3 regions of the Cytobacillus sp. FSL R5-0377 genome follow, and region 3 is predicted to be linked to each of the others. Evidence: predicted binding sites of a transcription regulator. Region 3 holds the regulator's gene; each other region holds the start of a gene.
What was found. The regulator CtsR, encoded in region 3, represses protease genes until heat stress. The targets are predictions, from matches to a motif close to ATGGTCAATAAAGGTCAAACA.

Region 1: clpB (ATP-dependent chaperone ClpB) is a predicted target of CtsR. The motif match lies at 2,217-2,237, and genes of this name have one in related genera.
Region 2: NSQ49_RS04690 (ATP-dependent Clp protease ATP-binding subunit) is a predicted target of CtsR. The motif match lies at 1,737-1,757, and genes of this name have one in related genera.

What each region holds. Positions count from the first base shown of each region.
Region 1 covers NZ_JBBORA010000001.1:1,148,650-1,152,939, reverse strand. Annotated here, with positions in the region: gene NSQ49_RS05760 (carbamoyl phosphate synthase large subunit) at 1-461, shown strand, start outside; gene argF (ornithine carbamoyltransferase) at 458-1,414, shown strand; gene NSQ49_RS05750 (YjzC family protein) at 1,913-2,092, shown strand; gene clpB (ATP-dependent chaperone ClpB) at 2,251-4,290, shown strand, end outside.
Region 2 covers NZ_JBBORA010000001.1:946,180-950,469, forward strand. Annotated here, with positions in the region: gene NSQ49_RS04680 (hypothetical protein) at 1-516, shown strand, start outside; gene NSQ49_RS04685 (YkvI family membrane protein) at 566-1,624, opposite strand; gene NSQ49_RS04690 (ATP-dependent Clp protease ATP-binding subunit) at 1,822-3,978, shown strand; gene NSQ49_RS04695 (M3 family oligoendopeptidase) at 4,150-4,290, opposite strand, start outside.
Region 3 covers NZ_JBBORA010000001.1:2,357,120-2,361,409, forward strand. Annotated here, with positions in the region: gene NSQ49_RS12185 (protein arginine kinase) at 1-980, opposite strand, end outside; gene NSQ49_RS12190 (UvrB/UvrC motif-containing protein) at 983-1,531, opposite strand; gene NSQ49_RS12195 (CtsR family transcriptional regulator) at 1,555-2,016, opposite strand; gene NSQ49_RS12200 (hypothetical protein) at 2,208-2,339, shown strand; gene NSQ49_RS12205 (IS110 family transposase) at 3,254-4,290, opposite strand, start outside.

The DNA.
Region 1 (4,290 bases), 1.2 Mb from region 3:
ATTATGCACTAAAGGGATTGGACAGCAAAGTGGGTCCTGAAATGAAATCTACAGGTGAGGGCATTTCGCTGGCACCAAATTATGAGGAAGCTGTCAGAAAGTCCTTCCATGCCAGCTTGAATGGTGTTAAGGGCAAATGTATTGTAATAGCAAATTCTTCAAATACAGACGAATTAACACATTATATTAATCAGGTGAAAGCTGTGCCGGTTCTTCTGACTCAAGACAATATGGACTGGAGTGCTCAGGAAACCTTTGCTTTATATAATCCCGGAATGAGTGAAGCAGATAAAAAAATGAGAGAAATGGGAACAAAAAACAGAATTTTGACTTTCAGTGAGAAGGAAACGCTTATTGCCTTATTAAAATCGATGACAGCAGGCGAGTGGGATGTTAATTCCATTGAAGATTGGCAGGGCGCAAAACATAATATGGGAGAAAAGGAAGTGGGCGTTATATGATTTCAATTCAGGAAGCGAAAAAGGGCTTAAATATAAAAGGAAAGGACCTTCTAACACTTGCCGACTTTACTGCAGACGAAATAAAGGGACTTTTGGAAAAAGCAAAGCAATTAAAGGAAGCTCATCTGCAAGGGGCAGAAACTTCTATCCTAAAAGGCAAAATTCTTGGCATGATTTTTGAAAAGTCATCTACCCGCACTAGAGTTTCCTTTGAAGCTGGAATGCTGCAGCTTGGGGGGCATGCCTTATATTTAAATAGCCAGGATCTGCAGCTTGGAAGAGGAGAAAGCATTGCGGATACAGCTAAAGTGCTTTCACAGTACGTTGATGCAATTATGATCCGAACGTTCTCCCATGATAAGATCCAGGAACTCGCATATCATGCAGACATTCCGGTTATTAACGGCCTAACAGATCTATATCATCCATGCCAGGCTCTTGCCGATCTCCTTACACTCGAAGAGAAAAATGGAGAGTTAAAAGGACAAAATCTGGTATATGTAGGTGATGGCAATAATGTGGCACATTCTCTAATGATTGCTTCTGCCAAGATGGGGGTAAATATCACGATTGCCTGTCCTGAAGGGTATGAGCCTGACCAAGGTGTGCTTAACCAATCATTGGAGTTTGCTGAATTAAGCGGTTCAAAGGTAATCATCACATCCAAACCTGAAGAAGCCTCTGCTAATGCTGATGCCATCTATACAGATGTATGGACGAGCATGGGCCAGGAAGCTGAAAATGACAAAAGGCTCAAAGACTTTGCTGATTTTCAGGTTAATGAATATCTTGTCCAAAAAGCCAAAAAAGATTATGTCTTTTTGCATTGTCTCCCTGCCCATCGCGGTGAGGAAGTTACAGCGGAGGTCATTGATGGAAAAAACTCTGCCGTGTTTCAGCAGGCTGGAAACAGACTTCACGTACAAAAAGCCATTCTTTCAGAGATATTATAATAATGAACAAGGCCTTCTCAGTTGTTGAGAAGGCCTTGTTAGTAAGATGAGAATAACACAAGAGGTCCAAAAGCATAACAATAAATCACAAAAATACTTCAGGATGACTTATCCATAATATTTACAATCCATTTCAGTGAAATGGGCGAAAAAGGCTGTGGTATACGTCAAGGCCTATTCAGGTTAGGATCCTATGCACCACCGCTTTGTATCAGCCTCACAATATACCCTATATAAGCCCGAATAAATGCTGGGCAATTTCCTGTGCCGGGTAGAAAAAGGATAGGCTCAGTAAGTTCCTGAATTTATCCCCAAATTCAGTATTTAGGAATGTCAGAAAATCAGCCGCAAATAAACCCGCACAATCCCTCCGTTTCAAATAAACATGAAGGCAGAATTCTTTTTCCATGCTTTAAATGACTGCCAATAGTTTCCCTCATGAGAGATGCAAGAGTGGAAATAATAATAAGTGATTTACGATTAAAGGAGGTATTGGGCATGGGGCAAAATAGACAATTTAAGCCTGGCCAGAAAGCGCCTAATAATGGAATTTATATAGAAATTGGCGAAACGGGAAGCAACGTCAATAATCCGCAAATGCTTAAAATGAGAGCTGGAGATCAATTCCCGGAAACATCCAATCATAACCGCATTTGGACATATAAAAGAAAGCCCTGATTCTGATTAATTAACTGGAAAATGGGGAAATAAGAAATAGAGCCATCCCATTTGCGGATGGCTTTTTGGATATGGTAATAGCTGAAAACTTTACATATGAAAAGATTGAATTATAATAAAATAAAAGGTCAAAAAAGGTCAAAAAGGGAGGTTCCATAATGGATATAAATCGGATGACAGAACGGCTTCAGGAAGGGTTAATGAATGCACAGTCCATAGCTGTCCGTGAGCAGCATCAGGAGGTGGATGAAGCCCATTTATTCCTGGCTTTACTGGAGCAGGAAAACAGCCTTGTTTCATTAATTCTGTCAAAAATGGAGATTCCGGCCGATTTCTTTCTTGATAAAATGCAGGAAGCAATGAGAAAGAAACCGCAAGTATCCGGTTCGGGAACGGAACAAGGAAAACTGTATATAACCGGTAAACTGCAGCGGCTGCTGGCAGAAGCAGAAAATAAAATGAAAATTTATCAGGATGATTTCATGTCAGTAGAGCATGTATTCCAAGCTGCTGCATCAGCGGATTCTGAAACTGCAGCTGTTTTAAAGACATACGGAATCAATCAGGAACAAGTGGAGCAGGCGATTAAGGAAATTAGGGGGAATCAGAGGGTGACATCGCAAAATCCGGAATCAACATATGAGGCTTTAAAAAAATATGGAAGAGATCTTGTTGCAGAGGTCAAGCAGGGAAAAGTAGATCCTGTAATAGGGCGGGATAGCGAAATCAGGCATGTCATTCGCATCCTTTCAAGAAAAACAAAAAATAATCCAGTGCTGATAGGGGAACCGGGGGTAGGCAAGACAGCTATTGTTGAAGGACTGGCACAGAGAATTGTACGTAAGGATGTACCTGAGGGCCTCAAGGATAAAACCATTTTTGCACTTGATATGAGCTCCTTGATTGCAGGGGCCAAATTCCGGGGGGAATTCGAAGAAAGACTAAAAGCTGTATTAAATGAGATAAAGAAAAGCGAAGGCAGAATTCTTCTTTTTATTGACGAGCTGCATACAATCGTGGGAGCGGGCAAGACAGAAGGAGCAATGGATGCTGGGAATATGCTGAAGCCTATGCTTGCAAGAGGCGAATTGCATTGTATTGGAGCTACCACACTTGAAGAGCATCGCAAATATATTGAAAAAGATCCTGCCCTCGAACGGCGTTTTCAGCAGGTATTAGTGCAGGAGCCGGATGCAGAGGATACAATCTCCATTCTCAGAGGACTGAAGGAGCGCTTTGAAATTCATCATGGAGTCAACATCCACGATCGTGCTTTAGTGGCTGCCGCAACATTATCAGACAGGTATATTACAGATAGATTCCTTCCCGATAAGGCTATTGACCTGGTGGACGAAGCCTGTGCAATGATAAGGACGGAGATTGATTCAATGCCATCCGAGCTTGATGAGGTTACAAGAAGGGTCATGCAGCTGGAAATAGAAGAAGCTGCACTAAGAAAAGAAAGTGATGAAGCAAGCAAGCAGAGACTAGGAGACCTCCAAAAAGAACTTGCCGAACTAAAAGATCAGGCAAATAGCATGAAAGCAAAATGGCAGCTTGAAAAAGAAGGAATCCAAAAAGTCCAGGAAAAGCGGGAGCAGCTGGAGATAATGCGCCGCGAACTGGATGAGGCCGAAAATAATTATGACTTGAATAAAGCTGCGGAACTTCGCCATGGAAGAATTCCTGCTATGGAAAAGGAATTGAAAGAGCTAGAACAAGCCGTTAATGAGAATCAAGGGGACAGGCTGCTGAGAGAGGAAGTCACAGAAGAAGAAATTGCTGGCATAGTGGCAAGATGGACTGGTATTCCCGTGGTTAAACTTGTTGAAGGAGAACGTGAAAAGCTCCTTCGCCTTGAAAGCATCCTTCAAGAACGAGTAATTGGCCAGGATGAGGCGGTACAGCTGGTGTCAGATGCTGTCCTGAGAGCCAGAGCAGGAATTAAAGATCCGAACCGCCCCATTGGTTCCTTTATCTTCCTGGGTCCAACCGGAGTGGGAAAGACAGAGTTAGCTAAGGCACTTGCACAGTCATTGTTCGATAGCGAAGAACAAATAATTAGAATTGATATGTCCGAATATATGGAAAAACACGCTGTATCAAGATTGATAGGCGCTCCTCCGGGGTATGTAGGTTATGAGGAAGGCGGTCAGCTGACAGAAGCTGTCAGAAGAAAGCCATATTCAGTAATCCTG
Region 2 (4,290 bases), 1.4 Mb from region 3:
GAGCCATCAGAAGGTGGCAATAATGAAGAAGGTAATGTTATCAGAATAATGGAACAGAATATGTCTTATTCCGCTAATGGTGAAACGAAGGAAGACACTGCCTTTCTGAAACACAGTGATAATCAAAATTATTCGATTTACGTTCTGCCAGCATATGAATTAACTGCCGAGGAACCAAATAAGGATGTGCTGTACCTTTCCGAAAATGATCAAGTATTCATGAGGATTGAACTTCTTCCGGATGATGCAGACTGGGACATGATTGAAGAGAACACCAAAGCACAGCTTGAAGCTGTCAGCGAAAATGTGCAGACATCAAATGCTCCTTCAGATGATTTTTACAAAGATGCGTCTGTGATGAGAGCAGAAGGAAACGGTGAGAAGGTTTCAGCCTACCTTGTGAAAAACGATGATTTATCACTTAAGCTCACTCTATTCAATAAGGAAGATGCTGACCATGAGGATGCATTCCTGCAGATGGCGAAAACCATTATGAAAGAGAAGCCCCAGGAATAATAGGAATTTGAAAGAGATCCATGTAAAGCGGATCTCTTTTTTGTTATTATCAGGCTTTTCTGCCCTTACTTCCATCATCAAATGGCTTCATCCATAGAAGAATGATAAATGTCAAACTTACATATCCAAAAACCGGATATAAATAGGAAAGCAACGTTCCATAATTGATCAAACTGATAAAGTAACAAACTACAAAGATAAAGCCCACTATAAAAATACTCGGCACCGAAAAGTGCTTTTTTACCTGTCTCTCGATGCCAAATACATTCCCAATAACAGAAGTGAAAATCTCTCCATAGATGACAAACACAAAAATCCAATAGAATGAAGATGCCAATGTCTTTACAATAGCGGCCATCGGGATATCATATGCCTCTAGATTCGGCAGCATCATAAGTGTTAAATGGCTGGATAGCAGAATGAGTGTCAATGCGGCACCACCAAGGTATCCGCCCCATTTTATTGTCCGGTCATCATTTATTTCAGAAGCCACAGGCACCAGGACAGCCTGCGACAATGTTAAATTCAGAGCAGTATAAGAAAACGGAGCCACAACCGCCTTCCACCCATCTTCAGCATATGGGATAAACAGAACCTGTTCTGCAAAATTAGGAAGCTTCATGCTAATAAATAATAAAATAAAGCTAAATGCAATCATCATTGGAACAACGAATGTATTTACAGCAAATAATCCGCGTATGCCCACTATCATTGTAATGATCGTTAACCCTATCGTTACGAGCAATCCTGCAGTCTTGCTGATGCCAATCTGTTCCTCAAACACTGCTCCTGCACCTGACAGCATAACTGCACATACACCAAGCAGCATAAACAGCATTAGTATATTAATGGCAGAACCAAAAAATCTTCCAAATAAATATTCATTTAATTCCTGGTAGGATGCTGCTTTTATCTGTGCAGAGATTCTCATTAACTTGGAACCGAGAAATATAAAGATATAACCGCTCATAAGTATCCCAATTAAACCGATAAAACCAAATCGGGAAAAAAACTCTACAATCTCCCTGCCAGTGGCAAAGCCCGCGCCTACCACGGTTCCCACATAAACGGCAGCGATCTGAAAAGCTGCCCCCCAATTCGTCTTCACTTAATCTCCTCCTTCCTTTCCAATATATGTAGTCTGATACAAACAAAGACGAGCTTTTTTGCATTTAAACGCAAACTACATTTTGGATACAAATTCCAAAACAAATCTCTTGAAAGTCAAAGAAGGTCAAATTATAATATCGGTATAAGGTCAAATATAGTCAAAGTCAGACCAAATTTTTAATGGAGGTATGCAAAATGCTTTGTCAAAAATGTCAATCAAAAGAAGCAAACGTACAATTAAGACTGAATGTGAATGGAAATGAACGAAACATTAACCTTTGCCAAAGTTGTTATCAAACTGAAAAGCAAAAAAGTCTTACTTCCTTTGGGCCTGCTTTGAGCGGCTTTTCAGGTTTTGGCCAAATGCCTTTAGAGGATTTCTTTAAAAAAATGGCATCATCCCAAGGAAATGAAAACTTCAAGCCTTTAAAAGAAGCGCCGGGACACAATCAGGGGAACGGCGGATTTATCGATCAATTCGGACGAAATCTTACACAGCTTGCAAAAGCTGGTTTAATTGACCCAGTCATCGGACGGGACGAAGAAATAAATCGTGTGACGGAAATTTTAAATAGAAGAAGTAAAAATAATCCGGTCTTAATAGGTGAACCGGGAGTAGGTAAAACAGCTATTGCCGAAGGGCTGGCGGTTAATATTGCCGAGGGGCGGGTCCCGAAGAAACTTCTAAATAAAGAGGTTTATTTGCTTGATGTGGCATCCCTGGTTGCAAATACCGGCATTCGCGGCCAATTCGAGGAACGAATGAAGCAGCTGATTTCAGAGCTTCAGACTAGGAAGAATATTATTCTCTTTATTGATGAAATCCATCTGCTAGTCGGAGCGGGGTCAGCTGAAGGTTCAATGGATGCCGGCAATATACTGAAGCCTGCCCTTGCAAGGGGAGAACTGCAAGTAGTAGGAGCTACAACATTGAAAGAATACCGCCAAATTGAAAAGGATCCAGCTCTCGAACGCAGATTCCAGCCTGTTCATGTAAATGAGCCGACTGCTGATGAGACCTATGACATCTTGATGGGGCTGAAACAAAAATATGAGGATTATCATGATGTTTCTTTTACAGAAGACGCCATAAGAGCGTGTGTACAGCTGTCAAGCCGCTATATTCAGGACAGATTCCTTCCTGATAAAGCCATTGATTTAATGGATGAAGCAGGTTCAAAAATGAATCTTCAGTCAGGATATATTCCGGCAGAAAATATTGAGAAACAGCTGAATGAAATCAGCAGGCAGAAGGAACTTGTATTAAAAGAAGAAAAATATGAAGAAGCTGCAAAACTCCGTGAAGAGGAACTAAAACTCCAGCAGGCATTAAACGGAGAAAACAAAGCTGAAAGGCCAGTTATTGAAACTAGTCTTATTCAGGAGATCATCGAGAAGAAAACGGGAATTCCGGTCGGCAAATTAGCCGAAAATGAACAGAAAAAAATGAAAAACCTTGAGGAAAATCTTGCTCAAAATGTAATTGGACAGCCGGAAGCAGTTCGTAAAGTTGCAAAAGCCATCCGCAGAAGCCGTGCAGGACTTAAATCCAAGCACCGCCCAATTGGATCTTTCCTATTTGTCGGGCCGACAGGTGTTGGGAAAACTGAATTAACCAAAACACTTGCGGAGGAGCTGTTCGGCTCAAAAGACAGCATGATCAGGCTTGATATGAGTGAATATATGGAAAAGCACAGCGTGTCTAAAATTATCGGTTCCCCTCCCGGATATGTTGGACATGAAGAAGCAGGACAGCTGACAGAAAAGGTCCGCAGAAATCCGTACAGCATTATCCTGCTTGATGAGATAGAAAAAGCACATCCAGATGTACAGCACATGTTCCTTCAAATTCTGGAGGATGGGCGCCTGACAGATAGCCAGGGCCGTACTGTCAGCTTTAAAGATACAGTTATTATTATGACAAGCAACGCAGGTGTTGGGCATAAAGAAATCCATGTTGGATTTGGCGCAGCTGATGCCGTCAAAGATTCAAATATTCTGGATTCGCTCGGCAGCTTCTTTAAGCCGGAATTCTTGAATCGTTTTGATGGCATTATTGAATTTAAAGCATTGGAAAAAGAACATTTATTAGAAATAGTCGATATCATGCTCAATGATCTGCAGAAAACATTAAATGATCAGGAGCTTGAATTGACTGTTGCGCAGGAAGTTAAGGAGAAATTAGCAGAAGACGGGTATCACCCTGATTTTGGCGCAAGGCCATTGAGAAGAATTATCCAGGATGAGCTTGAGGACAAAATTGCAGATTTCATCATTGACCATGGCGGTAATAGTCATTTACAGGCTGAGCTGGAAAACGGAATAATTGTGATTAATTCACTACGCAAATAAGATGACAAAGAGCCGGAATTCATAACCGGCTCTCTTTTTTTATGGCTCTTCTTTAAGGCCCTTTTCGTATAAATTAATTGTTTTTCGCTTCAATGCTGTCCGTTGATAATCAACTCAGCAAATTAAACAAGTTATGAAAAAGCAGCAAACATTCCGAAAACAGCTTTTATTTTATAAACCTTTATCATTCACTGAATTCAGCCATTTCTCAATTTCCCCGATAACCGACTCTACACATCCCTCTTCAAAAGGAGAAATCAATCCAGCTTCTTTAACAAGTCCAGTGAAAGGCTTGCTGCCGCCAAGCTGGCA
Region 3 (4,290 bases):
TGCTGCAGGAAGCCTGGCTGTGTCAGAATCATCAGCTCATTTAATATATTTTTTGATATGTTTTGAATGTACTTCATATCAATCCCCAGGCGAACATCAGACAGGCATTGTGCTGCTTCCTTTGATTCAATGATTCGGCTGTTTGATAAAATGCCATAAGAGCGGAAGACTCTATCTTCTAATTGTATGTTAGAAGTCTTTGCTAATGCTTCCCTTGCCGATCTTTCCTGAGAAATCAGCTGACTGACAACGCTTTTCAGATCCTCGGCGATATCCTCTTCTGACTTTCCGAGAGTAATCTGATTGGACACCTGAAAGATGTTACCTAAAGCTTCGCTGCCTTCCCCGTAAATTCCTCTAACAACTAAACCTAACTGGTTAATTGCCGGAATAATCCGGTTCATTTGCTGTGTGAGAACGAGGCCAGGCAAATGCATCATAACCGATGCCCTGAGCCCTGTTCCTACATTTGTAGGGCAGCTTGTTAAAAAGCCAATATCTTCATTAAATGCATAATCGGCTTCTTCCTCCAGCCAATCATCTATTTCATTCGCCATATTTAAGGCTTCAGAGAGCTGAAACCCCGGAAACAGACATTGAATCCTTATATGGTCTTCTTCATTAATCATGATGCTGACTTCTTCATTCTCAGAAAGAAGGCAGGCACCATGAGTTGAATTCTCAGCAAGATGGGGGCTGATCAGATGCTTTTCCATCAGCACTCTTTTTTGAAGAGGCTGAAGATTATCCATTAATAAAAGCTCCATTTCCCCAAGTTTTGAAAAAGGAGAATGCTCCACCCTAGCCTTTATTTTTTTAATGATTGCTTCTGCTTCTTCATTAGAAAATAAAGTAGGGAATTTATATTGCTTTATATTGCGGGCGAGTCTGATTCTTGAACTTAACACAATATCGGAATCAGGTCCTTCAGCACTCATCCAGGAGCTGATAGCTTGATTGATAAAACGTTCCAGCGACAAGCTTACTCCCCTCCCTTTTGATCGGCATTGAGCTGTTTTTCCAGCTTTCTAATTTCGTCTCTCAATTCTGCCGCTCTCTCAAACTCTTCTTTGGAAATCATTTCTTTTATGAGATTTTTTAAATCCTCAATATTCCTGCGCAAATGAATGGTTCCCCCAATTCGTGCAGGAATTTTCCCGCTGTGTGAGGCATTTCCGCTGTGCAGCCTTCTAAGAATGGGATTCAGCTGATCTTTAAAAGTCTCATAGCAGCTGGCACATCCAAAACGGCCAACTTTTTTAAATTGCTGAAAGGTTAGGGAGCATTGCTCACACTGCAGAACCTTCTCCTGCTGAAAAGGATCCTGGCCCGATCCCTGAAAGGCAGGCTGAATATTCAAAAGGCCAGCAAGCAAATTATTTATTGAAAAACCGGACCCGCTGCCCAGCATAAACATTTCACCTTTTTCCTGCGCACATTTCTCGCAAAGATGAAACTCTGCTTTCTCGCCATTTACAACCTTTGTAAAGTGCAGCGTGGCCGGCCTTTGATTACATTCCTGACAAATCATGACTTCACCTCTCCAGCTCACTACTATTTATATTTTAAAGTGGTTAACATTGCCTTAAGCATTCTTGCCCTCAGCTCATCCCTGAATGGAAGGTCTATATATAGGACAGAACGGTCTATAACACTAAGCATTATTTTGGCTTCCCTGTTTGTTATAATCTCTTCTTCTACCAGACGGTAGATAACATTCTCTGCACTGCTCTGGGCAATTCTGCTCTGCACCAAAGATATTAACTGGTCAATCAAATCAGCATGGTCATAGGATTGGACTTTCATAATCCGGATGAAGCCCCCGCCTCCCCGCTTACTTTCTACTGCATATCCTTTTTCAATCGTAAAACGGGTGTTGATCACATAATTGATCTGAGAAGGAACACATTGGAATTTGTCAGCAATTTCGCTTCTTTTAATTTCCACGATTTCCCTTTCGCTTTTCTCCAAAACCTGTTTGAGATAATTTTCAATTATGTCGGATATATTCCTCACCAGGCCTCCCCCTATCTGACTTTGACTATATTTGACATTAATTATACATGATTTATGTAATTTCTTGCAATTGGCGGGTACTAATAATTTTCCCCCATTTTTTGACTTCCCAAACCTGAAAATGGAAGTTAATGTCGATAACAATATATTTTTGATTAGGCGGGTTTGTGCTTGGATGGGAGAAGATTTTTATGGAGGGGTGGATTATGCTGGTCGGAGCTTTCTGCACGTGCGCAGTTTTTGGATTTTCTGAAGCGGGGTTTGCTGGGGAATTTATCTGGCAGGTTTGGGGATTTATCTTACATGACTGTGAATTTATCTAACAAGATTTTGGATTTATCGAGCAGGTTTTGGAGTTTATCTCGTATTTGGGGAGGTTATCTTTAAAGAGAACGGATTTGAATTTTAAAATATATGAAGAAATAAGGTGTGGCACATATATTTTGGTTCTGGCACCTATATGTCTGAAAGCTGCGCTTAAAATGAAAAAGCTGCAGATATACTGCGCAAAGTGGCACATATAGGTGTAATTCCTTTTAAACTGCAGTCCAAATTTATTTTTCTGATCGCAAAATCTTTCAAACATACAAAAATAGGGCACCCATCAGGTTCTTTTTTGAGTAGGTTATCCTTTTTTGGTGGGTGAACCTCTGAATAAGCCTGTAATAGTCGAGGTTATATGAAGGAGAGAGGTTTTAATCAGTGTTATTTTATTGGTTTCGGCTTCAGATGGTATCTAGCATGTTCTGGGTTTTATCTAACATAAATTTGAATTTATCTAGCACACTTTGAAGTTTATCTAACATTTAGCACTATTTATCTTTAGAGAGAACAGCTTTGAATTTTAAACCAGACGGAGAATAAGGTGTGGCACATAAAAGTTTGTTCTGGCACCTATATGTCTGAAAGCGGCACATTTGCTGCGCAAAGTGGCACATATAGGTATAATTCCTTTTAAACTAAAGCCCAAATTTTTTTCTGATCGCTCCTTCATACACACAAAAAAGAGCACCCATCAGGTGCTCTCAGACTGTCGACAAACTCAATGAAAATTGAGCTTGTCTGCAGTCTTTCTTACGATTAGTCAAGCACCTTTAAACCGTTAATTTATTTTCTGTATAAATGAATCCCCTTCAACGTTGTGTTTGAAGAGGGGCCAGATTTATAGGTATACCTAATAGGCCTAGTGATTTCGCGTTTTTTAACTAGACCTGCCTTTGTGGTATTATGTACTAAACTATGATTGGGTGGCTAACCGGAAGTCATAGTTCATATTGTGTGTAATAAGGTGGAAGATAATCTTCAAAAGCTTATTCACACAGGCAATGGATGCAACCTTATGGCACTTGTTATAGGGTTGCGTTTTTAATTTATCGTAATAATCAACAATATGGTTTTGACTGAAACGGCGTAGTTTAATCATGTTCTGGATAATGATAAAAAGGAGCTTACGTAAATGCTTATTGCCACGTTTATTAATCTTGTCCTTGTAAAAGGTTTTACCTGATTGGTAACGGCGAATATCAATACCAGCGTATGCGTTTAGCTGCTTATTGTTTTCAAAACGTCTAATATCCCCTATTTCTGCCATTAGACGTACTGCGGTGTTTGAGCCAATCCCCGGGAAACTGAGGAGAATATGGTATTCAGCCCGGCTTTCTGCTAGTTGCGCCATGTCCTCGATACACCTTTCTTTCATGGATAGGAGTTCCTGGTAACGCCTAGCGTAAGATATCAGCTGGCTACACAGGACATCGGTTGACGAAACGGCAGGAAATGATAAATGCGCTGCTTCAAGCAATTGAGTAGCTTTTTTTTCAGCCCTTGCGGTAGAAATATTCTTATCAGTGTTTGTCCGGATTTTGTTCTTTATAACCGTTTTTGAATGTTGGAGCACCAAGTCTGGATGTGGGTACAATTGAACAATATTGAGGAATAGCTCTGATTTGGTTGTAAAGATTTTTTCCAGTTCCGGAAAGGTTAGCTGAATAACTTTATGCATGCGGTTGCGTGTTACGGATAACTCGTCATCAAGTTCACTGTAAAATCGGGATAGCGACTTCAATTGGAGAAAAAGATCTTCTGTGCCATTTCGATTAGTCCTTTGCGTTGAAAAGTGGGTAAGGGCAAGTTGGTGGGCATCACTCTTATCCGTTTTGTGGATCCTCAAGGAGTCGCACTGGAGCTTAGCTTCCAGGGGATTCAAGGAACAATAGGAAAAACCATTTACATTCATAAACCGCTCCAATTGCCTGGAATAGACCCCAGTTGATT